DNA from 3 places in the Pseudoalteromonas sp. ABE4_541 genome. Region 1 is predicted to be linked to each of the others. Evidence: predicted binding sites of a transcription regulator. Region 1 holds the regulator's gene; each other region holds the start of a gene.
What was found. Region 1 encodes FliA, which starts transcription of late flagellar genes. Its sites were predicted from a motif close to CTAAAGNTNNNNNNNNNNNNGCCGATA; they were not measured.
Positions count from the first base shown of each region.

Region 1 (9,795 bases):
GCGTCGAAATTGTTGCCGCAATTGACAATGATCGTGCACCAGCAGTGACTAAAACCCCTACAGCAGAACCTGTTCAACAGGCACAGCCTCAAGCTGCGTCACCGCGCTTTGTACGTCCTGAACCACAAAGAGCGCGTCCTGAGCCACAAGCACAGGTAGCTGATAGTTTAGAGGCATTACTTGAACGCCAAGCCCCACGTCCTCGTTCGCCGCAGTTAGCATCTATGTTCTCGCAATCTGGTATTGATACTGAGCAAGTGTTTAAGCCTCGGGCACAGCAATCTGAAGAACACACGCATGCACAAGAACGTTTCCAACAACCGAAGGCTAATCACAGCGCACAAACACAATCACAAACATCCAACTGGCACTTTGACGATGAGCTAGAAGCTGGATTTGGTGATGATATGGACCATGACGATCCAAAGCATGATGAAATGAGTGCGATGCGTGAAGAAATGAACGCTATCCGTCAGCTTCTTGAACATCAAGTGTCAGGGTTGATGAAACAAGAAATGGCTCGCCGAGATCCAACGCGTGCTTGTTTAATTGATCGTTTGCAAGGTATGGGTATTGATGCTGATGTCGCTGAGCAAATGGCGTGTTTTATTCCAGATGATGTATCACGTAAGGAAGCATGGAGCGCGTTGCTGAATATGGTTGTAAACCAAATGCATACCACTAATAATGATATTCTTCGTCAAGGTGGTGTCTACGCTTTCGTTGGTCCTACTGGTGTAGGAAAAACGACGACAGTTGCAAAGCTTGCTGCACTCGGTGCGCAAAAGTACGGTGCTGATAAAGTTGCATTGATCACAACAGATACTTATCGCATCGGTGCATATGAGCAATTGTCTACTTATGGTCGAATTATTGGCTGTCCTGTTAAACAGGTAAAAGATGCGAATGAACTTGCAGAAGTTTTGTATCACTTAAGAAATAAAAGACTAGTATTAATAGATACCGCAGGAATGAGCCAACGAGATTTGCGTTTAACTGAACAGTTAAATACATTAATGCGTAGCACTCGTGTGGATATTCGCAGCTATTTAGTATTAAGTGCCACATCGCAAATGCATGTGTTGCAGGAAACGGTTCGCCATTTCCAAAAAGTAAACTTAAGTGGCTGTATTTTCACCAAACTTGATGAATGTCTAAGTTTAGGCGAGATTATTAGCATAGCGATTCAAAATCGTTTGCCAATAGGGTATCTTACCAATGGTCAGCGAGTTCCTGAGGATATTCGTGTGGCGAATGCTCAAAAGCTAGTCAAAAAGGCTGAGCAATTGTATTTAAAAAGAATAAAAGCACAACATTCGAGACCTGTAGCAGTAGCGTCTCAGACAGTAGGAATGTATGATTAACACAGTTTTAGATCAAGCAAGTGGCCTGCGTAAAATGAGTCAAAATAATAATCACGGTGTTAAAGTTATCGCTGTAACCGGTGGTAAGGGTGGTGTAGGCAAAACAAATGTCTCGTTAAACACCGCAATTGCGTTAGGCCAGCAAGGAAATCGCGTCTTAGTATTAGACGCTGACTTAGGTCTGGCTAACTGTGATGTTATGTTAGGCTTAAGAGTAGAGAAAAACCTTTCTCATGTGCTTTCAGGAGAATGTGAGCTCGACGAAATACTCGTAGAAGGGCCAGCTGGAATAAAAATTGTGCCAGCGACATCAGGTTCGCAAAGCATGGTAGAGCTCACACCAGCTGAACATGCCGGACTGATCCGTGCTTTTAGTGAACTGAATACCGAATTTGATATATTAATTGTTGATACCGCTGCGGGCATCTCTGACATGGTTCTGAGCTTCTCGCGAGCGGCTCAAGACGTAGTCGTTGTAGTATGTGATGAACCAACTTCTATTACTGATGCCTACGCACTTATCAAAGTATTAAGTCGTGAACATGGTGTATATAAATTCAAGATTGTTGCCAACATGGTGCGTAGTTTGCGCGAAGGCCAAGAATTATTTGCTAAACTGTCAAAAGTAACTGACAGGTTTTTAGATGTGGCGCTTGAATTAGTCGCAACTATTCCGTTCGATGAAAATATGCGTAAATCATCAAGGCGTCAAAAAACCATCGTTGAGCTTTTTCCAAACTCACCAGCAGCAGTTGCGTTTAGGGGACTTGCTAGCAAGGCTGTGAAGTGGCCAATTCCACACCAACCTTCTGGTCATTTAGAGTTTTTTATTGAACAACTTGTCAACGGGTAACTATGGCATCATCGGTGAGTAGAGCGATGGGGTATCAGACGTCTGAAAACATACACAAAGTGGTTGAACGTCATGCGCCACTAGTGAAAAAAGTCGCATGTCATTTATTGGCGCGTTTACCAGCGAATATTCAATTAGATGATTTGGTGCAGTCTGGCATGATTGGCCTAATTGAAGCATCGAAAAACTTTGATGCTTCTAAAGGGGCAAGCTTTGAAACTTTTGCGGGTATTCGCATTCGTGGCGCAATGCTCGATGAAATTCGCAGAGGTGATTGGGCTCCTCGTTCTGTTCACCGTAAAAGCCGAATGGTTGCAGAAGCCATTGCCGAGCTTGAATCAATTCTCAATCGAGAGCCAAAAGATACTGAAATAGCTGAAAAACTTGATATTACGCTAGATGAGTACCATCATATTCTTAATGATGTTAATAGCAGTAAAGTGATAGGTATCGAGGACTTAGGCGTTGATGAAGATGTTATTTCACCATCGGGCGATGATTTATCGCTAGACAAACCATTTAATAATGTTAAAAATGAACGCTTTAACGAGTCGTTGGTCGCAGCGATTAAGTCCTTACCTGAAAGAGACGCTTTAGTTTTATCACTGTATTACAATGATGAAATGAATTTAAAAGAAATCGGCCAGATACTAGATGTAAGTGAATCTCGTGTTAGCCAAATTCATGGGCAGGCAATGATAAGGCTAAGGGCCAAAATCAATGACTGGGTCAATTAGAGTAAAAATAATAGGTTCAAACCTCACTGGAGGATGTTTTGGATAAAAACATGAAAATTCTCGTGGTTGATGATTTTTCTACAATGAGGAGAATAATCAAAAACCTGCTTAGAGATTTAGGCTTTACCAATGTACAAGAAGCTGATGATGGCAGTACTGCGCTTCCAATGCTACAGAATCAAGAGTTTGATTTTGTAGTAACAGATTGGAATATGCCTGGTATGCAAGGGATTGATTTACTCCGCGCAATTAGAGCGGATGATAACCTTAAGCATATCCCAGTGTTGATGGTAACTGCTGAAGCAAAGAAAGAACAAATCGTAGCAGCAGCCCAAGCAGGCGTTAATGGTTATATTGTTAAGCCGTTTACGGCAGGAACACTAAAAACCAAGTTAGAAAAAGTGTTTGAACGTTTAGGCTAAGAAATAAGAAGGAGAGGCTAATGTCAACGCCTTCTGTGCCTCAGATCAGCCTTGAGCAGGCAAAACAGCTTGTTGCATATTTGGAACAAGGTGAACAAGAAAAAGCAGATCAATTAATTTTGGAAGCTGCCAATAAAGAGCAGTCTGAGTTGTTTGCAGAGGTGGGTAAGTTAACTCGCCAACTGCATGAGTCTTTGAAAAACTTTGAACTCGACACGCGTCTTGCCGATCTGACGACTGAAGCCATTCCTGATGCTAAGCAACGTTTAAATTACGTCATGGAAATGACAGAGAATGCAGCTAATAAAACCATGGATGCAGTTGAGGCAAGTTTGCCGCTTGCCCAACAATTGGCTGATGATTTGTCTGATATTAAACCGACGTGGGATCGCTTGATGCGACGTGACATTCAATTAGGTGAATTCAAGTCACTATGTCACGATTTAGATAAGTTTATGCAAGGGTCGCAAACTAGAACTGATGAACTACAAAGTTTAATGACCAATGTGTTAATGGCTCAAGATTATCAAGATTTAACAGGGCAAGTTATTCGTCGAGTTATAGAGCTAGTCAGAGAAGTAGAAGATAGCCTAATTAATTTATTGACTGTTTTTGGTACTACGGATGAGCAGCCTGGCAAAGCAAAACGCCAAGAGGTGCAAGCTGATCCTGAACATATTGAAGATGTAAATGTTGATGAGATTTCAGGCCCTGAAGGACCAATTATCGATGCAGATTCAAGAGATGATGTGGTATCAGGGCAAGATGAAGTTGACGACTTACTGTCAAGTTTAGGCTTCTAATTAGGAGAGTATGCATGAGCTTTGAAGTCGATGAAGATATCTTACAAGACTTTCTTGTTGAAGCCGGTGAGATCCTAGAACTGTTATCTGAACAGTTAGTCGAACTAGAGAATAATCCAGAAGATAAAGAGCTGTTAAATGCAATTTTCCGCGGATTCCATACGGTCAAAGGGGGCGCTGGCTTTCTGAGTATGACTGAGCTCGTTGATGCCTGTCACGGGGCTGAAAACGTGTTTGACGTACTTAGGCAAGGGCAAAGGAAAGTAACATCTGAACTGATGGATGTTATCTTACAGTCTTTAGATACGATTAATGAAATGTTCGCGCATATCCAAAATCGTGAGCAGCCAGATCCAGCTGACCCAGCATTGTTGGAAACACTTCACCAATTGAGCAAGCCTGAATCAGCTGACGAAGTAATTTCTCCACCACCTGCCGCCAGTGCTCCAGAGCCAATTGAGGATGAAACTCCGCCAGTTCCTGAAGTGGAGGCTGATGATGTTCTGTTTGATATCGATACCTCAGATGCTTCGTCGGATGGTGATGATGCGAGTATTGATGAAATTACGGAAGATGAATTTGAGAGCTTGCTTGATGAACTGCATGGTTCAGGTAATGGTCCAGCCTCTTCAAGCAAACCTGCTGTAGAAGAAACGGATGATGGCGATATCACCGATGATGAGTTTGATAGTCTATTAGACGAGCTTCATGGTGTGGGTAGCTTTGGAGCCATAGATAAGTCAGGTGCACCAAGTGCGCCACCTGCGAGCGCCACGCCTGCACCACCTGCATCTAGCGATGATGACGAAGAAATCAATGATGATGAGTTTGAAGCGCTATTAGATGAGTTGCATGGTAAAGGCACAGCTCCTCGATCAGTTGAAAGTGGTGCACCAAAGAGTACACCAGCCGCAAAACCAGAACCTCAACCTGAAGCGGCAAAACCTGCGCCTAAACAGTCTCCAGCACCAAGCCCAGCTGCTGTAAAAGCACCAGTACAAACGCCAGCAGCGGATAGTAAGACAACGGCTGCTAAAAAAGCGCCTGCTGCACAGGCGGAAACAACAGTTCGTGTTGATACAAAGCGTTTAGATCAGATCATGAATATGGTCGGTGAGTTAGTACTGGTCAGAAACCGCTTGGTGAGCTTAGCCAACAACACCAATAGTGAGGCGATGGGTAAGGCCATTTCTAACTTGGATGTGGTCACAGCTGATCTCCAAGGCGCTGTAATGAAAACCCGGATGCAACCAATCAAAAAAGTGTTTGGTCGATTCCCTCGGGTTGTTCGTGATTTAGCTCGAAGCCTAAAGAAAGATATAAATCTTGTTCTTGAAGGTGAAGAAACAGATTTAGATAAAAACCTTGTAGAAGCGCTTGCCGACCCATTGGTGCACTTAGTTAGAAACTCGGTAGACCATGGTATTGAAATGCCGGAAGTGCGTGAAGCAGCAAAAAAGGTTCGTACAGGTACCGTTACGTTATCAGCTTCACAAGAGGGTGACCATATCTTGCTTACCATTAGAGATGATGGTGCGGGTATGGACCCTGAGAAGTTGAAAAAAATAGCCATAAATAAAGGAGTTATTGACTCTGATCAGGCGAGTCGCTTGTCGGATACAGAAGCATATAACCTCATTTTTGCTCCTGGCTTCTCGACCAAAGAAGAGATATCAGATATTTCAGGTCGTGGCGTGGGCATGGATGTAGTTAAAACCAAAATTACTCAGTTGAATGGCTCTATTAATATTCAATCAGAGTTAGGTGTCGGTACCATCTTGGAAATTAAGGTGCCTCTGACACTCGCTATACTTCCAACTTTAATGGTCATTGTCGGAGAGCAGACATTTGCTTTACCGTTAGCTGGGGTAAGTGAAATTTTCCATTTAGATTTGACCAAAACCAATATCGTCGATGGTCAGTTGACTATCATTGTCCGTGAAAAAGCAATACCACTGTTTTATTTAGAACATTGGTTGGTTAAAGGGGCAGATAGGAATACGAGAAAAGCAGAAGGCCACGTAGTTATTGTTCAAATGGGAACAAAACAGGTTGGCTTTGTGGTGGATTCACTCATTGGGCAAGAAGAGGTGGTAATTAAACCGCTAGATGCACTACTGCAAGGTACTCCAGGTATGGCTGGTGCAACAATTACATCAGATGGTGGGATTGCTTTGATCCTCGATGTGCCTAATATGCTTAAGCATTATGCTGGTAAGTAGTGTTTTGCGTGTAGCGACTTAAATCTTAGTGGTGCCCCGCGCACCACTTTTTGGATCTGTATATTTGAATGAGCGTGCCAATGGCAGTTAAAGTATTAGTAGTTGATGATTCAAGTTTTTTTAGACGTAGAGTAAGTGAAATTCTTGAACTAGACAGTGAAATTAAAGTGATTGATTTTGCTGTTAATGGTAAAGAAGCCGTTGAAAAAGCGGCACAGCTTAAGCCTGACGTGATAACAATGGATGTTGAAATGCCTGTACTGGATGGCATTAGTGCAGTAAAGCAAATCATGGCAGCAACGCCTACACCGATTTTAATGTTTTCTTCTTTAACAAGAGAAGGAGCGAGTGCGACGTTAGATGCTTTGGATGCGGGGGCACTAGACTTTCTACCGAAAAAGTTTGAGGACATTGCTAGAAATAGCGATGATGCAATTAAGTCTCTACAAAATAAAGTCAAAGAGATTGGTCGCCGACGACTGTCACGTTTTGCAATAAGCCCGGCGACAAGGCAACCCACTCGCCCGACAACTGGTACAGGAATCTCGCAGCCAGATAGAACTTTCCAACGTTCCGTGACGAGCCCGCCGTCAACTGCTGCCAAAGCGTCGGGGAAAAAGTATCAATTAGTGGCAATTGGAACATCAACAGGTGGTCCGGTTGCGCTTCAAACAATTTTGACGCAATTACCAAGTAATTTTCCACATCCGATTTTATTGATTCAGCACATGCCAGCCGCTTTCACGCCTGCGTTTGCGGCGCGCTTGAATAGCCTTTGCAAAATTAAGGTGAAAGAAGCTGAGCAAGGTGATAAGTTGCAGCCTGGTGTTGCATACTTAGCTCCTGGTGGTCAGCAAATGATGGTTGAATCTAGAGGTACGCTGAAAGTATTCGAAGATGATAGTCCAAGAATAACATACAAACCGAGTGTCGATGTGACCTTTGCCAGTGCAGCAAAGGCCTACCAAGGTGATGTGCTTGCTGTTGTGCTGACGGGAATGGGGGCCGATGGAAGAGATGGCGCCAGAATGTTGAAGCAAGCAGGTGCGACGATCTGGGCACAGGATGAGAAGACTTGTGTTGTCTACGGTATGCCACAGGCTATTGCTAACGCAGGACTCGCTTCAGAGCATCTCGCTTTAGGTGAGGTTGCAGTAAGAATATCAAAAGAGGTTGGCTGTTAAATTTTCACCATGGACAGGCAATAAATAAGAATTACAAAAGCTAATAACTTGGAGAGAGCTTTAACACGTGAAAATCTGGACAGTAGCAAACCAAAAAGGGGGTGTAGGGAAAACAACAACTACGGTGAGCTTAGGGGGTATTTTGGCGCTCGAAGGCAAACGGGTGTTGCTAATTGATACCGATCCCCATGCGTCATTGACATATTATTTTGGGATAGATTCAGAAGAACTCGAAGTAAGTGTTTACGATGTTTTTGCGCGTGGTAGTGCTATGAAGGCAGAAGAAATTCTGCAAGCACTTTGTCCATCTACGGTTGAAAACCTTGACATACTGCCGGCAACAATGGCAATTGCTACGCTGGATAGAAGCATGGGCAATCGTGCTGGAATGGGGCTAGTGTTAAAAAAAGCATTAGACAAAATAAGTGAACATTATGATTACGCCATTTTAGATTGCCCACCAGTGCTAGGTGTGTTAATGGTTAACGCTTTAGCTGCGAGTGAACGTGTTTTGGTCCCTGTTCAAACTGAGTTTTTAGCGCTAAAAGGGTTAGATAGAATGATGCGAACGATGGAGTTGATGCAAAGTTCGCAATCAAAGTCGTATAAATATACCATAATACCTACAATGTATGATAAGCGAACCAAAGCGTCGCTTGAAGCCTATAAAAGCTTACTTAACAGCTACAATGGCAGCGTGTGGCCCGGTGTTATCCCTGTCGATACAAAATTTAGGGATGCAAGTTTGGCGCAACAAGCGCCGGTAGTATACTGCCCCAAATCAAGAGGGGTATTTGCGTATCGTGCGTTACTTGATTATTTACAGCAAGTTGATTAGAGGTATAAATGAGTAAGCAGTTGTTTGCTAACGAAAAAGTAATGAAGCAGTATTTGGGCGCGCTATTAAGCGAGGAAGAGCCTGAAGATAGCGCATTGCTACCTGTCGCCAAGCTGCTTGAACAGGTTCCCGTTATTGTTGAACAACCTGCTGATGAAGAAGTTGTGCCACAAGAACGAGTTGTAACAGAAGAGGTTCCAGATATAGCACCTGTTGCAGAACAGGAAATCCCTGAAGAACAAACAAAAATTCTTGAGATACCAGAAAATAATACTATTATCAAAGAATCTGACGAAACAAAAAATCAACCAGTTAGCGCCAGAGAGGCATACGGTGATAATGAGTTTCAGGCATTATTTTTTGAAGTAGCAGGTCTTACATTAGCGGTGCCATTGAAGTCTCTAGGTGGTATTCACCAGCTGGGCGAAGTTAATCAGTTGTTTGGTAAACCTAAGTGGTTTAAGGGCGTAATGTTAAACCGTGATGAAAAGTTACACGTCGTGGATACTGCTTTATGGGTTATGCCAGAAAAGTATACGCCAGAGCTTGAGGAAAAGCTCGATTATCAATATTTAATAACCTTGGGTGATAGTACTTGGGGATTGCTGGCAGAAAACTTGGTTAATAACATTACTTTACAGCCGAATGATGTAAAATGGCGAACAAGTGATAGTAAAAGACCTTGGTTAGCTGGCGTCATAAAAGAAAAAATGTGCGCACTAATTGATGTAGAAAATTTAAACCGTTTGCTTGAGCAAGGTCTCGATAGCCGCGAGCAGTAAACAAGATCTTTTTGGAGTAAAACCATGAGCCAAGATAGACTACTTTCCGCAGACAAAAATGCCGATAGTAATGATGAAGTTCTTCAATGGGTGACATATAAGCTAGAAGAAGAGACATACGGTATTAATGTAATGCAGGTTCAGGAAGTCTTGCGTTACACAGAGATTGCACCTGTGCCAGGAGCGCCAGCGTATGTACTCGGCATTATTAATTTACGTGGTAACGTAGTGACCGTTATTGACACGCGAGCAAGGTTTGGCTTGGCAAGCGCTGACGTAACAGATAATTCGCGCATCGTGATAATCGAAGCTGAAAAGCAAGTTATTGGCATTTTAGTGGATAGTGTCGCTGAAGTGGTTTATCTGCGTAGTTCTGAAATTGATAGTGCGCCAAACATAGGTACGGAGGAGAGTGCGAAGTTTATTCAAGGTGTATCTAACCGTGAAGGCGAACTACTTATACTTGTCGATTTGAACAAACTACTCAGTGATGATGAGTGGGACGAGTTGAGTCACATATAAGCTGTGGAAGTAGTAAATAACAATCTGATCTTATTGGTATTAGTCGCCTCAGGTTTACTTGTTTTAGT
Region 1 covers NZ_JBSVEM010000001.1:248,548-258,342, forward strand. The annotation lists gene flhF (flagellar biosynthesis protein FlhF) at 1-1,364, shown strand, start outside; gene ACW689_RS01210 (MinD/ParA family ATP-binding protein) at 1,357-2,217, shown strand; gene ACW689_RS01215 (RNA polymerase sigma factor FliA) at 2,220-2,954, shown strand; gene cheY (chemotaxis response regulator CheY) at 2,993-3,376, shown strand; gene ACW689_RS01225 (protein phosphatase CheZ) at 3,397-4,179, shown strand; gene ACW689_RS01230 (chemotaxis protein CheA) at 4,194-6,401, shown strand; gene ACW689_RS01235 (protein-glutamate methylesterase/protein-glutamine glutaminase) at 6,482-7,585, shown strand; gene ACW689_RS01240 (ParA family protein) at 7,653-8,423, shown strand; gene ACW689_RS01245 (chemotaxis protein CheW) at 8,432-9,205, shown strand; gene ACW689_RS01250 (chemotaxis protein CheW) at 9,230-9,727, shown strand; gene ACW689_RS01255 (DUF2802 domain-containing protein) at 9,752-9,795, shown strand, end outside.

Region 2 (9,795 bases), on a different contig from region 1:
TTTATAATTGCGTTTGCTTTGTTTACTCTTTACAACATGCCTGCTTCGTTGGCATTGCAGTTGGCGGGTAAGCATTTACCACCAAGTTTGCAGATTGGCGCTGTAACAGGCACTGTTTGGCAAGGCCAAGTGAGCGAGCTTAGAGTCAGCAATGTACAGTTAGATGATGTGCGCTGGCGTATTGAGGCACCTGCGTTGTTAATTGGTAATATGCAAGGTAATTTACGCTTTGGTAATGCTCGTGATAAATCACAACTGTCGGGTCGGACTGATTTCAATGTGGGTTTGTTTGATCAATCGATTTCCTTATCTGATGCAATGGCACGCTTTAGTGTCGAACAAGCCATGTCGCAGGTCACTTTGCCGTTACCCGTTAATGCAAAAGGACGCGTATTGTTAGATATTGACCAATATAATAGCGGTGCACCTTATTGTGAGGCACTAAAGGGTGAGATCCGCAGCCCTGGTATTTCTGTTGAGGGTTTAACTGGTTGGTTCGAGATTGGTCCTCTGGCTGGTAGTCTAAGTTGTAAGTCTGGCGATATTGCGGTGCTTGTAGACCCTGAAAATCGTTTGGGTCTGCAAGCTGACGCTATTTTGGCTGATAATTTCCAATTTCGCGTAGCTGGTAATATCAAACCAGACCCTTCATTACCAAAAGAAGTGCACGACGCTGTGAAGTTTTTAGGTCGCCCAGATAGTGAAGGTCGCTATCCCGTTAATTTATAAAGTAGTGTGATGTTAGAGTTTAATTATACTGAGCAACATCAAGTATTGCTCACTGAATACTTGGTAAAAAGACCTTCTGCGATGACTCTGTCGCAGATAGAAGGTTATTTGTTTGCGATGATCTGTGGCCCATCTAGCGTAGAAGTGGAGCTGTGGCTTGGTGAGATCACTTCGGGCGATGAGCAATTAGCTGAAGATGTTATATTTGCGTTTATGGCTTTGCATCATTATATCAGTGAACAGGTTTTTTCACAGCAGTACATATTACCTTGGCTGAATAATGCTGATTATCAAACGAAACACGAATGGAGCACCGGCTTTTTGCAGGCGGCACAACCGTATTTTGAGCACCTCATGCAAGCTAAGGGGCTGTCTACAGAACTTAAACAAGCATTGCAGGTGGCGACTGAACAGTTGGCTTTTTTCTCTTTATCATTAGAGCAGATCAAACAGTACTGCGCTCAGCTCAATTTGGATGAGCATGTTTTTCTTACCCAGCAGAGTGATTTGGCGAGAGATTTCGCCCCCGACTACGCGCAACTAATAGAAAACGTTGCTGTTGCGAGCGGGTTATTCGATGAAGATGAAGAAGGCTTTTAGGCAATCTCTAACTCAATATGAGTACAACCTTTTGAACAACAGACGTGTCCTTTTTGCGATGCGTCTACCGCTAAATTGAGCTTTAACGGTGCATTACATGTTTCACATAAGATTGTTTGCCCAGCGCTGAGCTTTTTCAGCAGCTGCTTTTGTTTGTTAAAAGAGGCTGCACGCTGTTTATTCAATTGAGTAAAATCGTTCATAAAGTCCCTGTTTTACTTGCTGCACGTTCGATAAGCTCGCATATTGTCTCGAGCTTATCGGTAAAAAAGTAAAGGCTCATTTCTCTTTCCTTACAATATTGCTGATAAAACTGACGTAATGCAAGGTCGTTCGCAAGTTCTGTGCTTAAGTGCTCTAGTTGTTCAGGTGTGAGCTCGACCTGTTGCTCTATACTGACTAAAGCAACCCTTGCTAAGGATGGTCTTTGCACTTTAGTCGATTCGCTCAATACTGCGATGATGTCGTTAATGAGCCTATCTCGTGGTTGTTTTACTACTTCCACATTGGTGGTAAATAATGCGACAACCACAGCTAACAATAATAAAAACTTTTTCATAATGCGTTTTTCAAGAATTCTTTGATCTCAGTAGCATCGGTAAATCTCCTAGTGTAATAAAATAGCCGACTTAAAAGCAAGCAATGAAACACGTGGTAAACTCTGTCTATAAGTTAAGTATCTGCTATTTAATAAATTTATAGTTTACAGTTTTATTTAAGCGTTATAGCTGTTGGCAGGTATCAATCAGCTGCTAAGCTTGCTTATAATACCCCTATTCTAATAAAGGTCACTGTAGCAAGTACCTGTCGATCATGGCGGCTTAAGGAGCTTAGATGGACAAGCAGATCAAAGTCAAAAATATTCCCACGGATGTAAAAATTCAAAAGCCGGATAACCTTCAACCAGATAGGTTTAATCCGAGAAACCGTATTTATGTGCGAGCTGTCCAAGGGTTACATCAGATATTACGCAGGCGTATCGGTTTTGTGGGCATGCTTGCATTTATGGTGCTGCCTTGGCTGAGTTTCCACGGTCATCAAGCGGTGTTATTCGACCTTTTTGAGCAAAAATTTAATATTTTTGGGTTAACTTTATTACCGCAAGATCTCACCATTTTGGCATTCATCTTGATGATAGCCGCCTTTGCATTATTTTTGGTGACTACTTTCTATGGACGTGTATGGTGCGGTTATACCTGCCCGCAAACGATATGGACATTCATATTCATCTGGTTTGAAGAAAAGTTCGAAGGCTCTGCCAATCAACGGAAAAAGTTAGATCAACGTCCTATGGATTTTGAAAAGTTTTGGCGCAAATCGGCCAAGCATGGTAGTTGGATATTATTTTCACTTTACACTGCGATCACCTTTGTTGGCTATTTCACACCTATTCGAGAACTCCTCCCCAACCTGATCACTTTGTCAGCCAGTGGATATGCGTTATTGAGCATAGCCGTGTTTGCGGTGTGTACTTATGGTAACGCGGGATGGATGCGTGAAATCATGTGCCTGCATATCTGTCCATACTCACGCTTTCAATCTGCCATGTTCGATAAAGATACCTTTACCGTAAGCTACGATGTTAAACGAGGAGAGTCTCGTGGTCCTCGCTCAAGAAAGCAAGATCCAAAAGAGTTGGGGTTAGGAGATTGCATTGACTGTAACCTCTGCGTGCAGGTGTGCCCCACTGGCATCGATATTCGTAATGGCTTGCAGTACGAATGTATCAACTGTGGCGCTTGTATTGATGCTTGTGATGGGGTGATGGATAAGATGAATTATCCAAAAGGCCTGATTTCATACACGACCGAGCGGAACTTAGAAACGTCATCGGAAAAAACCAAGCCAATTCGTGGCAAATTGATAGGTTATCTGTGTATTCTGTTGGTGCTCTCTGGTGCTTTGGTGGCTAATATTGCTATGCGTAAACCAATGGAGCTGGATATTATTCGTGATAGAAATCAATTATATCGCGTTAACTTTGACGGCTTAGTTGAAAATACTTACACCCTAAAAGTGATCAACAAGGCGCAACAAACACAAACTTTTGCTATCGAAGTATTAGGCCTAGAGCATTTTAAAGTGTTAGGCAAACAGCAGGTAACGGTTGAAGCAGGGCGCTCTATGGACGTACCTCTATCAGTGATAATCGATCCATATGATTTGAAGAAGCCAGTGACAGAGTTTGAGTTTTCAATTTACCCAACAGATGCACCTGAAGACAAGTTGATACAGCAAACGAACTTTTTTAAAGGCAAATAGTTCAGTACACTAGCTTCTATCAGTAAAAGCGGGGTTTCCCCGCTTTTTTTATCACAGAGACAACTATGAGTGAATTTTGCTTTGCCAGTCTAACGCCCGACTTCATGCTTGATGCCATTGAGAGTGTTGGCATTTTCCCAGAGTCAGGTTTGTTGGCACTAAACAGCTATGAAAACCGAGTTTATCAGTTCAAAGCAGACGACAACCGTCGTTATGTAGTGAAGTTTTATCGTCCACAGCGTTGGAGTGACGAGCAGATTTTAGAGGAGCATCAATTTGCATTTGATCTCGAGGCTTCTGAAGTGCCCGTTGTGGCACCTGTAAAACGCGATGGAGTTAGCCTTTTTCATTATCAAGGCTATCGCTTTGCGCTGTTCCCAAGTGTTGGTGGCCGTCAGTTTGAAATGGATAATCTTGATCAGTTAGAGGTTTTGGGGCGTTATATTGGCCGAATGCATGGCGTCGCAGGAAATCATCAATTTAAATATCGCCCAAGTATCACTTGTCAAGATTATCTTCACCGCGCTAGAACCGCAGTAATTGATAGTCAGTTGATCCCGATGCAACTAGAAACCCCATTATTGATGATTCTAGAACAACTGATTGCTAAGACTGAAAATGAATACCAACAAGTTGAGCAGATCCGTTTGCATGGTGACTGTCATGCTGGCAATATTCTGTGGTCAGGCGATAACTTGATGTTGGTTGATTTAGACGATTGTCGACAAGGGCCTATGATCCAAGACTTATGGATGATGCTTAATGGCGACAAGCAAGAGCAGATAATGCAACTTGATACCTTGCTATCAGGGTATGAAGAGTTTAATTCGTTTGATCAACAACAATTGAATTTGATAGAACCGTTGCGAGCTATGAGAATGGTACATTACATGGGCTGGTTGGCGACGAGGTGGCAGGACCCCGCTTTTCCACGGAACTTTTCGTGGTTTGCGACAGACAAATATTGGGAACAACAAATTTTGGCTTTAAAAGAACAATACGCCATTTTGCATGAACCTGCTTTGAGCTTATTTCCTTAAAAAATTAAAGAGACTTTTATGTTTAAAATAATAAAACAATCATTATTGATTCTATGTATTCCTCTAATGGCATTTGCTACGCATGCGGCTGAATTTGTTGATGGTACACATTTCAAAACACTTGATAATACAAAGAGCGCGAATGCCAAAGTGACCGAGTTTTTCTCGTTCTACTGTCCGCATTGTTATCAATTTGAACCGATTGCTATTGCGTTAGAGCAGGGGTTACCTAAAGGAGCGAGCTTCGAAAAGAGTCACGTGAACTTTTTAGGTGGGATACCAGCACAAGTGCAAAGTAACTTGAGCTATGCCTATATTATTGCCAATCAGATGGGCAAAGGTAAGGAAGTCGCAGCAGACTTATTTAATACCATTCACAAAAAAGGCAACAGATTGACGGATATTAAAGAAGTTAAAAAGCTGCTCGCCGGTCATGGTATTAGTGAAGCACAATTTGACCAACAACTAAGTAGCATGTTGGTGATTGCTGCAGAGAAAAAAATGCAGGATCAACAAGAGCATTTTGGTAAACTCGGCGCGTTGAGAGGCGTACCGACGTTTATCGTTAACGACAAGTACACAATAAACATGAAAGAACTAAAAAGTCAGCAAGAGTTAAATGAATTAGTAAAGTACTTACTAGAAAAATAAGAGTTGGAGATATCAATGTTGAAATTAATCAAAGCTGCGGCCATTGCAATGATGCTGCCTATGTTCGCCAATGCTGCTGTGCAGTATGAAGAGGGCGTACATTACGAAGTGGTTGCAGAGCGCGGTACAAAAAAACCTGAAGTGACAGAATACTTTTCGTTTTATTGTCCTGCTTGTAAAGCATTTGAGCCTTTGATTGCTGAATTTAAGCCTAAGCTTGATAAGGGTGTTAAGTTTAAGAAAAGTCACGTCGATTTTGTTGGTTCACGTGATCCTGAAATTCAAAAAATGATGTCTAACGCGCTGGCAACGGCCGCAGTTTTGCCACAGAAAGAGGCTATTGTTTCCGCGTTGTTTACACACATTCATACAAAGCGTGGAAAAATTAACGAGCTTGCTGACATTAAAGATATTTTTGTATCGCAAGGTGTTGATGGCGATAAATTTGATAAGTTATACAAGAGTTTTTCGGTTCGCACCAAAGCATCTCGTATGGCACGTAATCAAGCGCAATTACAAGAAAAAGGTGCATTAAGTGGAGTGCCGACCTTTATCGTAAATGGTAAATACAAGTTGTTATTACGCGAGTCAAAAACGACAACGCCAGAGCAGATCAGTGCTTTGATCAATTATTTGGCAACGAAATAACTCTCGTTTAAATACAAAAAAGCCTCGTCATCACGAGGCTTTTTTGTGCTCTTTAACTCTTGTCACTTGCGTTGCAAAAATACGCCCGACTCAACATGATGAGTATATGGGAACTGGTCAAAAATGGCGATACGAGAGATCGTATGTGTCTTGCATAGTAGCTCAAGGTCTCGCTCTAGCGTATCTGGATTGCAAGAAATATAAATAATGTTGTCGTAGTTCGACACGAGCTTGCAAGTTAACTCATCCATCCCAGCACGTGGAGGGTCGACCAAAATAGTTTGACAATCATAGTCATTTAAGTCGATACCGTTGAGTCTTGAGAAGTTGCGTTCACCTTTCATTGCTTGGGTAAACTCTTCACTCGACATACGGATGATGTCTAAGTTTTCAACTTTGTTGGCGGCAATATTGTACTGAGCAGAGTGAACCGATGATTTAGAAATTTCTGTTGCCAGTACCTTATTAAAGCTGCCAGCCAGCGCGATGGAAAAGTTACCGTTGCCACAATAGAGTTCGAGTAAATCGTTGTTCAGAGGAGTACATACCGATTGTGCCCATGCCAGCATCTTTTCATTCACCTTGGCATTTGGCTGTGTAAAGCTGTTTTCAACTTGCTGATAAATGAGCTCTTGGCCGTTCACCTGAAGTTTCTCAGTGACAAAGTCATCACCAAAGACCACTTTTTGCTTGCGAGCTCGACCAATGAAATCAATTTTATACACTTGTTGTAATTCAGCACGAAGTGTTTGCATCGCCTCCTGCCATTGTTCATCAAGTGCTTTGTGATAAAGTAAGCTGACGAGTATTTCCCCGCTAAGCGTTGAAAGATAATCGATTTGAAAGAGTTTTCGACGCAGGACTTCGTTGTCACGAAGTTTATCCATCATGACTTGCATGATTTCGCTGATAAGTGGTGCGGCTGGATCAAATCGATCAACGCGGATTTTCTGCTTAGTCGCTTGATCAAACATGATATGGAATAGATCGTCGCCTTCATGCCAAACGCGGAATTCCGCACGTTGTCTGTATTGTGTTTTTGGCGAGTCATACACTTCCAGCTCTGGCGCATTGAACTTAGCGAATTGTGCGCTGATGCGTTGTTGTTTTTCAGCGAGCTGCTGCTCGTATTCGGAAGTATCTATTAAAATGACAGCCATATAAGAAGTACCTTGCAAAATTCAGACGCGCTATTTTAGGGGGCGCTGCCGATTTGTCCAGTTTATCGCATAAAAATTGTTTCTTTTTTATACTAAAAACTCTTTAGTTAAGTTTATTCTGGTCGATAACAAGGAACGGATGGTTGTGTTTAACACAAGATGACCACGATATTTGGAGCCATGTTATGAAAATAGGACAGTTACATCAGTTGCTTAACCCCGCACTGACTAATAAAGCAAATAGACCAGATAATTTTGCACCCAGCGTAAAATTAAATTCAGATAGCTACTTTGGTGATAAAAATAAACTGGCTGCTATGGTGCTAGACGATAAGTTAGCACAGGCACTCGGTATAGAAAAAAAAGCTGAAAAAGAAAAGCCATTATTTGATTTTGAAGCTATTACCAAAAATGTACTGGATTTCGTGACGGCGGCGGTGAAACGCGCAAAGGTTGACGGCAAAAATGACGATGAACTAAAAGAGATGTTAGGCGCCGCTCGCAAAGGCGTGCAAATGGGGATTGATGAAGCCACGGAAGAGTTAAAAGGGGCAAAGTCCTATAATGATGAAATTGAGCAAGGAATAGAAAAAGCGCATGATGGAATTTTCAAAGGGCTTGATGAGTTTGAAGAGTCGTTGTTCAGTCCTAAGTCGCAATCAATGCAAGTCAGCGAGGCGCAGTATGCCAGTCTTTCAAATCAGGCTGAATATAGTTTCACTACCGCTGAAGGTGACGAAGTTAAAATTACATTCAGTGATGCACGTTCTGAATCAAAGGCTGCGGCTTATAGTCAAAAAGGAAATGAACATGGCTTCGCTGTTGGCCAGCATACTCAGCATGAAGTCAGCTTCTCGATAATCGTCAATGGTGAGCTTAACCAAGAAGAGCAAAATGCAATTAATGAAATGATGAAAGATGTGCGCAATGTCAGTGATTCGTTTTTCTCAGGTGAGTATGACGACGCGTTTGATAAAGCCAAGTCATTGAATATAGAGAGTGATCAGATAGCAAACTTTACTATGGATCTTCGTCAGTCTAAAACGACCGCCGCGATTAGTCAGTATCAGCAGTCAAATCCGCTTAAAGAGATTGAGAAAGGGCTACAGCCTTTAGACAAGCAACTGGAAAACATTCACGTTCAAGGCAAACAATTGGGAATTGAAAAACAATTGCCAGACATCCTTGCTTGGTTGAATGAAGGACAGGCTCGACTAAAAGAGTTTTTTGACTATACGCAAGGTTTTTTTGGTCAGTTAGATAAGAAAGACGCTGAGTAGTCATTTATTTTTAATGTGTCGCATGGCAAACTGCCGCGCAAGTGTCATTTTTTAGCGGTTGTGCTTTGCCTCACATATTGGTGTTTGATTCAGGTATCGGAGGTACGAGTGTGTTGGAGCGCATTCGTGCGAAACTCCCGTTTGCAGAATATAGCTATGTGATGGACAATGCCCTGCTGCCTTATGGACTTCAATCTGAAGAAACTATCCAAAAACGGTTAAGATGTTTAGTGCAACGCCTTGGTCGTTTTCATCGAAAAGTCGACCTCATTGTTATAGCGTGCAACACTGCGTCAACTTATGCACTTGCGACCACTCGTCAGTGTACCGATATTCCCATTGTAGGTGTTGTGCCAGCAATCAAACCGGCAGCAGCAATGAGCCAAACAAAACGTATTGCGCTTCTTGCCACACCGGCCACATCAAGTAATCAATATACGCGAGATTTAATTACTAACCATGCGATGCACTGTCAGGTAGATTTGCACCAGTCTACAAAACTTGTGCGATTAGCTGAGCTGTATTATTGGCAGCAGATTTTAGATGAACAGGCAATTGCAGAGGAGTTATCACACATTGGCATTCATCCCGACGTAGATAGTATTGTTTTAGGTTGTACGCATTTTCCAATTTTGGCTCAGTCTTTGGCTGCGTTTTACACAGAGCAAGTCGCACTTGTTGATTCAGGCGATGCTATTGCTAATCGCGTACGGTTTTTATTAGCCGATAAACTTAAAAGTAGCCATGTAAAAAATGAAATGCCGTTACGTTTTTACGCAACGGCATCTGATATCTCTCATTACAATAAGGAAGTAAAGCTACTGCCTATTGAGCTGAGCTGTTAAATAGCGTTTGATTCATCACCTTCAAACTGCTTTTGTTTTGCCGCGCGTACTTTTAGCGTTCTTTGTTGGAATTCTTTGTCGTTTAGTTGGGCAATTGCTTTATCAGCATCTTGTTCGGCCATTTCTACAAACCCAAAACCGCGACGTTTGCCGGTATTTTTATCCTTTAATAGTCGAACACTGAATACTTGTCCTTGTTGCGCGAATAGTTCTCTAACAACTCCTTCATTTGCTTTATAAGGTAGGTTACCTACATAAAGTGTTTTAGTTGCTACATCTTGTAAAGGATCAGATGTTGATGTGGTAGAAGTTGCTATCACTGCGAGGCCGCCGATTAAGATCCCCACAGCAAATGTGATCGGTGCGCTAATTTCAATACTAGAAAATAAAAATTGCGCCGCAATAAACCCTGCAACCGCCAATACTAGCGTAATAATAAAAGACTTTTGAGACGATGATTTCATAATAGAGTTACCAATAAACAGAGGATAAACATTAAATTAACAAATAAGGAAGCTATATTAACGAGATAAATAAACTTCGCAATAATAAAAATAGGCATAGCTCAGGAAATTGCATT
Region 2 covers NZ_JBSVEM010000024.1:203-9,997, reverse strand. The annotation lists gene ACW689_RS18590 (type II secretion system protein N) at 1-729, shown strand, start outside; gene ACW689_RS18585 (UPF0149 family protein) at 739-1,329, shown strand; gene ACW689_RS18580 (hypothetical protein) at 1,326-1,532, opposite strand; gene ACW689_RS18575 (hypothetical protein) at 1,529-1,888, opposite strand; gene ccoG (cytochrome c oxidase accessory protein CcoG) at 2,164-3,591, shown strand; gene ACW689_RS18565 (serine/threonine protein kinase) at 3,657-4,631, shown strand; gene ACW689_RS18560 (thiol:disulfide interchange protein DsbA/DsbL) at 4,650-5,282, shown strand; gene ACW689_RS18555 (thiol:disulfide interchange protein DsbA/DsbL) at 5,298-5,930, shown strand; gene trmA (tRNA (uridine(54)-C5)-methyltransferase TrmA) at 5,993-7,090, opposite strand; gene ACW689_RS18545 (DUF5610 domain-containing protein) at 7,276-8,370, shown strand; gene murI (glutamate racemase) at 8,412-9,215, shown strand; gene ACW689_RS18535 (RNA recognition motif domain-containing protein) at 9,212-9,679, opposite strand.
Region 2: the regulator FliA is predicted to act here: its motif matches at 7,192-7,218, upstream of ACW689_RS18545 (DUF5610 domain-containing protein).

Region 3 (9,795 bases), 150 kb from region 1:
ATGTAGGCCATACAGACTCTAAAGGGGGACATTGTATGGCCCATGTATTTATATTTTACCGAAGTAAGCTCAGAGCTGCTTGTTATGCTCATTTTTTCTGTTGCTGTTCGCATAACTGATTTTACTCTGTGACTTTTATAAAGCCACAGAGTAACTGCAATTTAATAAACCTTACAAATGAGCCCTTTTAAGTAAAAGCCTTCAGGGTAGTTGCCTGATATTGGGTGATCAGCAGCTTGATTCAGGCGCTCAACGATCAGCAAGTCTTTCCCTGCATCTAGGGCTGCATCAGCGACGACTTTTTGGAATAGATTTTGTTCCATTAAACCTGAACATGAGAATGTTAATAAAGTACCGCCTGGTTTTAAGATTTGCATCGCAATCATGTTGATGTCTTTATATCCTCTACACGCGCCATTTAGCTGAGCCTTACTTTCTGCAAACTTAGGCGGGTCCATCACGATAGTGTCAAATAATCGGCCTTCATCGCGGTATTGGCGTAATAATTTGAATACATCTTGCTTAACGAACTCAGCTTTTGATAGGTCTAGGTTATTATGCTCAACATTACGTTTAGCTGTATCTAAAGCAGGTTGTGATACGTCAACATTGATCACCTTTTCGCAGCCGCCACGCAGCGCATATAAGCCGAAGGTACCTGTATAACAGAAGCAATTTAGAACTTCTTTATCCTTTACAAAGCGCTCAAGCGCTGCGCGACTATCTCTTTGATCAAGGTAAAAACCAGTTTTATGTCCATTGATAATATCAACTTCTAGTTTTAGGCCATTCTCTTCAATGATAACAGACGATAATGGTGCATCGCCCCATAAGGCACCTTTGGTTTTTTCTAACCCTTCCTTTTTGCGGACATCAACATCAGAACGCTCGTAGATAAAACAATCGGGGAATAGCTCACGTAATGCCATGAGCAAATCACATTTATGGCGTTCAGCACCAGCGCTGAGTAATTGACAAACTAGATAGTTATCGAACTTATCTATGGTGATGCCGGGTAAGCCGTCAGATTCTGCGGCGCATAGCCTATATCCAGTGAGTCCACCTTCAGCAATAACATGTTGTCGTGCATCGAGTGCTCGGCGTAATCGTTTTTGAAAAAATGAAACGTCAATTTGCTCACTTTGATCAAAGCTCCAAACTCTCGCGCGAATTTGCGAGTCTGGACTATAGGCGGCAGTCGCCAAAAATTCTCCATCATGGGTGTAGACAGTGACAGTATCACCTAAGGCAGGCTTGCCCTTTATTTTTTTGATTGCTTTAGAGAAAATCCATGGGTGCTTACGTTTTAATGACTTTTCTCGACCAGGCTGTAAATATAGGGCACAAGACATAAGAATTCCTTACAAAATTGAATGCTTGCCATTTTAGTGAAGGCCATGCCAACATACAATCGTAACAAAGGAATAATCGGCCCATTTAGGTGATAGTAACTACTCACACTGAATTATTTTAGTGTGAAAATACAGATAAAATCTCATTTTTCGCGTCACTGAGAGTGGCTAAAAATACAAGAGAATATGATGCAAGATATTGAACAGGCATGTAAAAGTTTTATGATCAATAGTGTTTTTGCTGACACTGCACATGATCTTACACACATAGAAAGAGTCGTGAAAACGGCAAAACAACTAGCCGAGCAAGAGCAAGCTGATTTAGCTGTTGTGTTACCAGCTGCATGGTTACATGACTGTGTGGCGGTTGCAAAAAATCATCCCGATAGAGCTCGTGCCTCGAAAATGGCTGCGGATAAAGCAGTTACTTTCTTAAAATCGATAAATTATGATGTGTCGAAACTAGATGCGATACATCATGCCATTGTCGCCCATAGCTTCAGCGCGAATGTAACACCTGAAACATTGGAAGCCAAAATTGTGCAAGATGCTGATCGGATGGATGCGCTCGGGGCGATAGGGGTTAGCCGCTGTATGAAAGTTGGCGGAGCAATCGCTCGACATTTATATCATCCAGATGATCCATTTTGTCAAAATAGAGAAGCTGATGATATGCGTTACACACTTGATCACTTTTTTATTAAGCTACTTCATATCGCGGAGCAAATGCATACGGAATCCGCGAAACAAGAAGCGTATAAACGCACTGAGTTTATGAAGGCTTTTTTGAACCAGCTTAAAATAGAGATCTCAGGCTAAGTTGTGAATTAACGTGTCATTCGCTTAACAAAGACCACAACGAATAACGCGAGAGAAAAACTACCTGTAAATGCCTCGATGGCCGCGATAAATCGTGAAATGCCGATTGGGGTTATGTCTCCATAACCAAGCGTTGTGAATGTGACAACGCTAAAGTAGAAACTATTAAGTAATGCACTTATGTTTTCTGCAGCAGATTGTGAAAAATCGAGTTGCAGTAACTGCTCGTTGTACGTCACGCCAAATATGAAATAGAGCAGTGCGCACAATACGATCATGCTGAGACTGAAGCGAATGACGTTTTCGGGTTTTTCACCATATCCACACAGTAAATTGATAAAGCTTGATACCCACCGCCTTTGTGAATACTTCGGGTATTGCTGGTGACGCATACGAAGTTCTTGGTAAGTGTATTTGCCAGCCATTTCGAACAAACCTTGTTGTTCAGCTCCTTTCCTCAAGGATCGATATATTTCTTCAGATTGTAAAAAGAGGTCGTTCGCATCTTCTACTCGTTTTTCTTTCAGGGCTGAAAGTCCTTGTTGCTCCTGAAGCAGCTTGTCACCGAGAAATAGGTTATCCATGCGTGTGTTATTGAGCTTTATACCGAGCAAATTAGTTCCCTCTAGATGACAGCAATGTAAATTGGCGTCTCTAAGGTCTGCTTTCATGAGAGATGCATTTCGAAAGGTGTTATTGAATAAGTGGGCACCTTGGAGGTTGGCTCGGTAGAAGTTACTGTATGACAAGTCGTAACCATTGTGGTCACCAAATTTAACGAGGTTAAGGCCTTCTAAGTTGGCTCGTTTCAGTTCTAAACCTTGAAGTAGCCCGCCACGTTTTGCGTAACGCTCGAGTTTTTGTGTTAACTCTAAACCACTTTTATCAAATTTTGCATCGTGCCAAAAGCATAGGCCTGAGCCCATATCAATTTCTTTGCATTGGTGCCCATCGGGTGATTGATACTGACAGCAGGGTTTGTCGGCCATAGCTTACTGATCTCCTTAGTCATTTATTTTATAGATTAGCAGCTATTTGGCGAGGTAGAATGGTCATGACAAAATTATTTTAAAAATGAAGATGTTTGAATATCAATTGCAGTTGAGTAAAAAGCGTAAAACCGTGGCGCTAAAAGTCACGGATACTGGAGTCAAAGTTTATGTGCCACATAGTGCGTGCATGAGTGAAGTTGAGCGTTGGCTTGAAACGAAGCAAGCTTGGGTTACTCAGCAAAAACGCAAACTAGAATCAGGTGTACAGCCTCAAGTACCTTGGGATGCGAATGAATTAATGGTATTTGGCCAAGCATACAGATTGGTTGCGAACGCGAATGAAGTGTCAAGGGTAGAGCACGAAACACAAACTGTATTTGTTAAGCAAATTGACAATATTGCAGCTTTAAGAAAGCAATTGATCCAACTACTCAGCGATGAAACGCAACTGTATATTGAGGGTCGACTTCCATATTTGTGCAAAGTAATGAATACGGGAATCAAAAGCGTAAAATACAAGGAGTACAAGAGCCGATGGGGAAGTTGCTCTAGCCGCGGTGAGTTGACGTTTAATGTACTTTTAGCAGGAGCACCACAAGCGATGATCGATTATGTCGTTGTTCATGAATTAGCTCACCGCCATATACTAGCGCACAATAAAGCGTTCTGGCAGCTGGTGTCTTATCACTATCATAATTATCGAGAAGCAGTTCTTTGGTTTAAAAAGTTTGGTAAGCAGCTATTTATTGATAAGACATAGATAAAAGTGGTGGAGGGGGCTGGATTCGAACCAGCGAAGGCAGTGCCGTCAGATTTACAGTCTGATCCCTTTGGCCGCTCGGGAACCCCTCCTCTTTTATGGGAGTATACAATTTGGTGGAGGGGGCTGGATTCGAACCAGCGAAGGCAGTGCCGTCAGATTTACAGTCTGATCCCTTTGGCCGCTCGGGAACCCCTCCAAATTGTATTTGTTGTTTGTGGTGGAGGGGGCTGGATTCGAACCAGCGAAGGCAGTGCCGTCAGATTTACAGTCTGATCCCTTTGGCCGCTCGGGAACCCCTCCTAAACAACGGCGGTGATAATAACAAAGTTTTTTATTAAGTAAAGAAAAGTGCTAAAGAAAATTTGAAAAATGCCGATAAAAACGAAGATTCGTAATTAATCGGTGAAACTATATGCAACTTGATGCAGTATTGACCAGAGAAGATCAGCTTGGCACGTCGCTTTCTGTAAGCGTGACTGAGCAACGTCGAGCTGACTTTTCGATGCTATTGGCAATGCTTTCTCAAGATGCATTAGACTTTAGCCAATTTCACCTGCCGGAATCGCCACTTCAAGAAGCTGATTTATCTGAGCAGGCCTTAAAAAAAGAATTACAAATTGGTCCTCAGCGTGAACTCGCGCCAGAACAATTTGATATGTTAATTGGCCAAAGTAATGCGCGCATACTCAGCGAAGGTAGTATGGCCAGTCTGCGCCTAAATGATTGTTTGTCACCTGAACCTCTTGCGATACGAAATGATAAAAAGCATGTACCTTTAGTTGTGGTAGACAACTGTGAGCTCTCGGTAAGAAAACGCTATGAGTCAGTTAAAAGTGGTGACACAGTGAATGAAAAACCCGCTATGAACGCGGCGGGCTTTTATGATCAGCTTGCCAGTGGTGAAGTGCAAAGTGCACTGCAACTCAGTGCATAAATTAACCTCAGCTGTACATAAGCGAGTTTGCCCAATAAAGCAATTTCGCTCACTCTCTTCGTTATTTTCACTTTTAACAGCGCGCAATAACAAGCGGAAATACCTTGGTGTTGAGCAAAATATCATTATTTTAGATTGAAGAGGTTGTAACATATTTATTGTGAGCTATCAAAACTCTTATCCACAGCTGAGGTTAAATTAGGACGCGTTGTTCGTGGCTGAGTGTGTTGCAGCAGTTGTTCGGTTATTTGGCAAAGCAGAAGCTTCGCCGCCTAGTTACTCACATTGATGACTATATGTCATCGTGCGTTTGTGGTACTGAAAACCTTTGATTTGAACAATAGTCATACCTCAAAGTTCAACACCCTCTAATTACTGTGGCATTTCTTAAACTTTTTCCCGCTACCACAAGGGCAATTGTCATTTCTACCCAGTTTGAGTTCAGGGGTTGGGTAGATATCACCATCTAGATATTTCCAGTGCTCGGACTCTGTTATAAAACGCGACTTTTCATGCAGCATGCAAACTTTATTATCTGCAATATAAGTCGCTTTAAACTCGACGTAACTGTCATCAAGCGTTTCAGAAGTGCTCATTATCTCTAATTTAATAAACTGTACCGACTGAGCAAAGAGTAAAATGTCTTCAATACTATGATACTGCTGCTGTGAGCTTGCATAAGTTGTGCGAATATACTCTGCATTTTTTACGCAATACGCACTGTATCTTGAACGCATGAGTTGTTCGGCGGTTGCAGGGCGTTGTGTGCCATTGATAAACGGCGCACAACATTGTTCAAATGGTTCTGGAAGGGAGCAATAACACATTAGGTTTTTGTTTTAAGATATCAATGAATCTATTGTACACGTTTCTTGAGGTGCATTTTTGCTAAAGCAAAAAATATCTGTGTTTGAGCTTGGTAAGTTCAGAGCTTTAAGCGAAATTGGCTCTATAACATCGGTCCAAGTTATCACTGCGGCAAAGTTTCCATTGTTTAACGCAGATCTTAAGACATAGTTCAAATCTACAATATGCTTTTTCCTAATCACCAAAAGTTTACTTGAGTCAATTGAGCAGCTGTCCATCATTGCTTTATTAGGTACGTTGTCAGGCGCAATGAGTAAAGTCCATCCTTTCTTTTGATTACACTGATGAATGATTTTTAATAGTGCGAGACTCGCACTGATATCATCTTCAGTAATAACACAATTAAATGCACTTGTTGCCTCAACTGTGTGAGAGGAGCTTGCAGAAATACCAAAAACAGAACTTGCTTGTAACATAATCAACTCACTGGTGTTATATACAGTATTTGTATACAGTAGTTTATACAGTGTTTAGATGCAAGCAAATATTGATACTTTTTTATACAAAAAATACTGAAGACATAAAAAATGAAGTTGTAGAAACATCCATGTTCTTGAAAGTTAAAGAGGAGCTAGAGTTTTTCTTGGATCATCGTGAGGTGATGAATTTGCTCGTAAAGTGTGGCGGCATAACATTGCGCATCTTTGATACGCTTGGTTGTTAGGTGAGGCTTGAGTTGTTCGATCATTGCTGTGGCTGCGTCCATACCCTGACTTTGAGCAAGTACCAACCAAGCCATAGCATGAAAGGGGCTTTGAGGCACGCCTTGACCCTTGACGAACAGCAGTCCAATATAAAACTGTGCTTTTTGGTTACCTGACATGGCCGCTAACCTTAACCATTTGGCAGCTAAAGGAAACGCCTCTTCCTTCAAATAATACAGCCCTTTTTTAAACGCTTGTTGAGGATCATTCTCATCTGGAAATTTATCCTCGCTATTGGGTGGTGCTGTTACAAAGTCCAGCACGTTGAGCAATTGCTGCTCTAAATCCTGATTTGTTGAATTTTCTGAAGGATTGCGTTCCATAGTGTAACCGTTGTGACATACCCATTTGCAAGTTTAGACGAATTCTAACTATTTTGTCCGGTTAGACCAATGATTTATGTTAAAATCCAACAACTTGTTTCTAATTTAAATACCTTTTCTATGTTTGAGCGCTTATTTAAAGTCAATCAGAACGGCTCCACGATAAAAACGGAGATTATTGCTGGGCTTACAACGTTTGTGACGATGGTTTATATCATATTTGTCAACCCGCCGATGCTAGCCCAAGCGGGCATCGACTTAGGGGCCGCATTTGTTGCGACTTGTATCGCTGCGGCGATTGGCTGTTTTATTATGGGGTTTGTAGCCAATTATCCACTAGCACTTGCTCCAGGTATGGGTTTGAATGCCTTTTTTACCTATGGAGTTGTACTTGGTATGGGCCATAGTTGGCAATCAGCTTTGGGGGCGGTATTTTTATCAGGCTGTATATTTTTATTATTAAGCATTTTTAGAATACGTGAATGGGTTATACAGGCTATACCCTTGGTGTTAAAGCAGGCGATTGCGACGGGCATTGGCGCTTTTTTAGCATTAATCGCGCTTAAAAATGCGGGGATCATTGTGTCTAGTCCTGCGACTTTAGTCCAGCTTGGAGATATTACGCAAGCGGGGCCTTTGCTTGCAATTTTAAGTTTCTTTATTATCGCAGCACTAATGTATCGAGATGTTAAAAGTGGTGTTTTAATTAGTATCTTTGTGGTCACATTAATTGCTTGGGGTGCTGGGCTTGTTAATTATCAAGGTGTTATATCGGCTCCACCGAGTATTGCACCGACCGTTATGCAGCTTGATATTGCGTCGGCCATGGAACTTTCGATGCTCAGTGTCGTTTTTGCATTCTTATTTGTCGACTTATTTGATACGTCTGGTACTTTAGTTGCGGTCACTCAAAAAGCGGGTATGGCAGATGAGAGTGGAAAAATGCCGCGATTGGGCCGTGCACTCTCAGCTGATAGTACGGCAACGATAGCTGGGTCAATGTTAGGCACTTCAACGACAACCTCTTACATTGAATCAGTCTCGGGTGTTTCAGTAGGTGGTAAAACAGGTTTAACAGCCGTGACCGTTGGCGTTTGCTTTTTGTTGATGATGTTCTTTGCACCTTTGGCAAAAATGGTACCTGCGTACGCTACAGCTGGGGCTATATTGTATGTAGCCGTGCTGATGTTACAGAACTTAAAACTCGTTAATTGGGATGATATGAGTGATGCAATTCCGGTAAGTGTCGTTTTATTAATGACACCACTTACATTCTCAATTGCACACGGTATTGCTCTGGGCTTTATCGCGTATACCGCAGTTAAAATTATGTGCCAGAAAGGCCATGAGGTTTCTGCAAGTGTATGGGTACTAACTGCATTATTTGTAATTAAGTTTGCCTTAGAGTAGGGCGTGTTGAGCTTTGCTACCAAAGGCTTCCATTGCGGCGTCATGCGTTACCCACATAGATGACGATGTGCTATCGCGCATGTGGGATATTGAAAGCCTTTGATTTGAAAATTTTACCTTAAAGATCAAGCCCGAGTAAAAGTGGTGGTTACCACTTTTTCTTCGGTGCGAACAGTACGTCTAGGTCGTCTTGTTCTTGCTCTTTCTTTTGTTTTACTGATGATGCGTTAGATGCTTTAAGTTCAGTGCTAATTTCGTCCAAATAGGTTGTCAATTGTGCCTTTTTCTCGGTGACATAATCATCACTATAAGTTACGGCACTCACTGTTGCATAGGCTTTCTCGAAGTACTGTCTAGCAGACCCCACCATATTGGCGGTACGAGCTGACACACCTCTTTTAATTTGGCTTTCCACGTTAATACGTAGTTGTAGCTTTTCTAGTCTTCTATCTTCACTCACAAACATTTGCGTATCAACTTTGCCTTTGGAGTGCTCTGAGCGCAGCACCTGTCTGAGTCTTTTAATACCTTGAACTAGGGCAATGAGTTGTTTATCTGCTTCGGGAAGGCTTAATGCATCATTTTGTGCATCTGGATCAATTGGCGTGTTAAGCCTTTCTTTGGCTTCGTTCAAGCGGTTCTTCAGTTCTTTGTTGGTAGGAGATAGCTCGACCATGGTAGATAAGGAATCTAGTACGCGCCTTTGCAAAACGCGTAAAATCAGCTCTGACATAGGAATGTTACAGCTGTTAACGATAATATCTTCTGATTCTTCAATGATTTTTTTATGTTTTGCTAGTTCTTTTCTACGTTCAGCTTCTTGTTTCTCCTTATGTTGCTGTACTGCACTGACCCAAACTGCAATGACGATCAACGCAACAATCAACATAATAATGATAGAAACAAACATAAATTAACTTCTCTTTGATCACGACTAGAAAGATAAATTTCATCTTACATCAATTAATTGCAATCTGAACAGCTTTCCGTTCATATGGATGAAAAATAATTTAAACTTAAGCATTTATTATTATAGACCAAAACAATAATTTATCCGTTAAACAAGGATGTATGGCTAGTGCTATCTCGTTTCAAGTAATTATGCTAGCCTTAAAGAGTTCGGCTTTGTCGCAAGGTTATTACTCTACTAGCGTGTCGTGCTCAATGCCAAGTTAAAACTAATAAGAAAAATTAAGCTATGAAATTACAACAACTTAGATATATTGTAGAAGTTTTAAATCACAATTTGAATGTATCGGCGACTGCAGAAAGCCTATATACCTCCCAACCTGGTATTTCTAAACAAGTTAGAATGCTCGAAGATGAGCTGGGTGTGCAAATTTTTGGGCGAAGTGGTAAGCATTTGACTCACGTCACCAATGCTGGCAATGAAATTATAAATATTGCACGAGAAATACTGTCTAAAGTTGAAGGCATTAAAGCGGTTGCAAATGAACATACGCTACCAGATCAAGGCAAACTGAATATCGCGACGACGCATACACAAGCCAGATATGCCCTGCCGGGTGTCATTCAGGGCTTTATGAATAAATATCCCGCAGTATCTTTGCATATGCATCAAGGGACTCCACAACAAATATCAGATGCGGCTGCTCGTGGTGATGCTGACT
Region 3 covers NZ_JBSVEM010000001.1:398,314-408,108, forward strand. The annotation lists gene ACW689_RS01915 (class I SAM-dependent methyltransferase) at 162-1,352, opposite strand; gene ACW689_RS01920 (HD domain-containing protein) at 1,542-2,171, shown strand; gene ACW689_RS01925 (ion channel) at 2,180-3,160, opposite strand; gene ACW689_RS01930 (M48 family metallopeptidase) at 3,252-3,923, shown strand; tRNA gene ACW689_RS01935 (tRNA-Tyr) at 3,931-4,015, opposite strand; tRNA gene ACW689_RS01940 (tRNA-Tyr) at 4,038-4,122, opposite strand; tRNA gene ACW689_RS01945 (tRNA-Tyr) at 4,142-4,226, opposite strand; gene ACW689_RS01950 (VC2046/SO_2500 family protein) at 4,339-4,860, shown strand; gene ACW689_RS01955 (YchJ family protein) at 5,229-5,687, opposite strand; gene ACW689_RS01960 (SulA-like leucine-rich domain-containing protein) at 5,700-6,143, opposite strand; gene ACW689_RS01965 (tetratricopeptide repeat protein) at 6,299-6,754, opposite strand; gene ACW689_RS01970 (NCS2 family permease) at 6,875-8,164, shown strand; gene ACW689_RS01975 (hypothetical protein) at 8,313-9,074, opposite strand; gene cysB (HTH-type transcriptional regulator CysB) at 9,363-9,795, shown strand, end outside.
Region 3: the regulator FliA is predicted to act here: its motif matches at 4,278-4,304, upstream of ACW689_RS01950 (VC2046/SO_2500 family protein).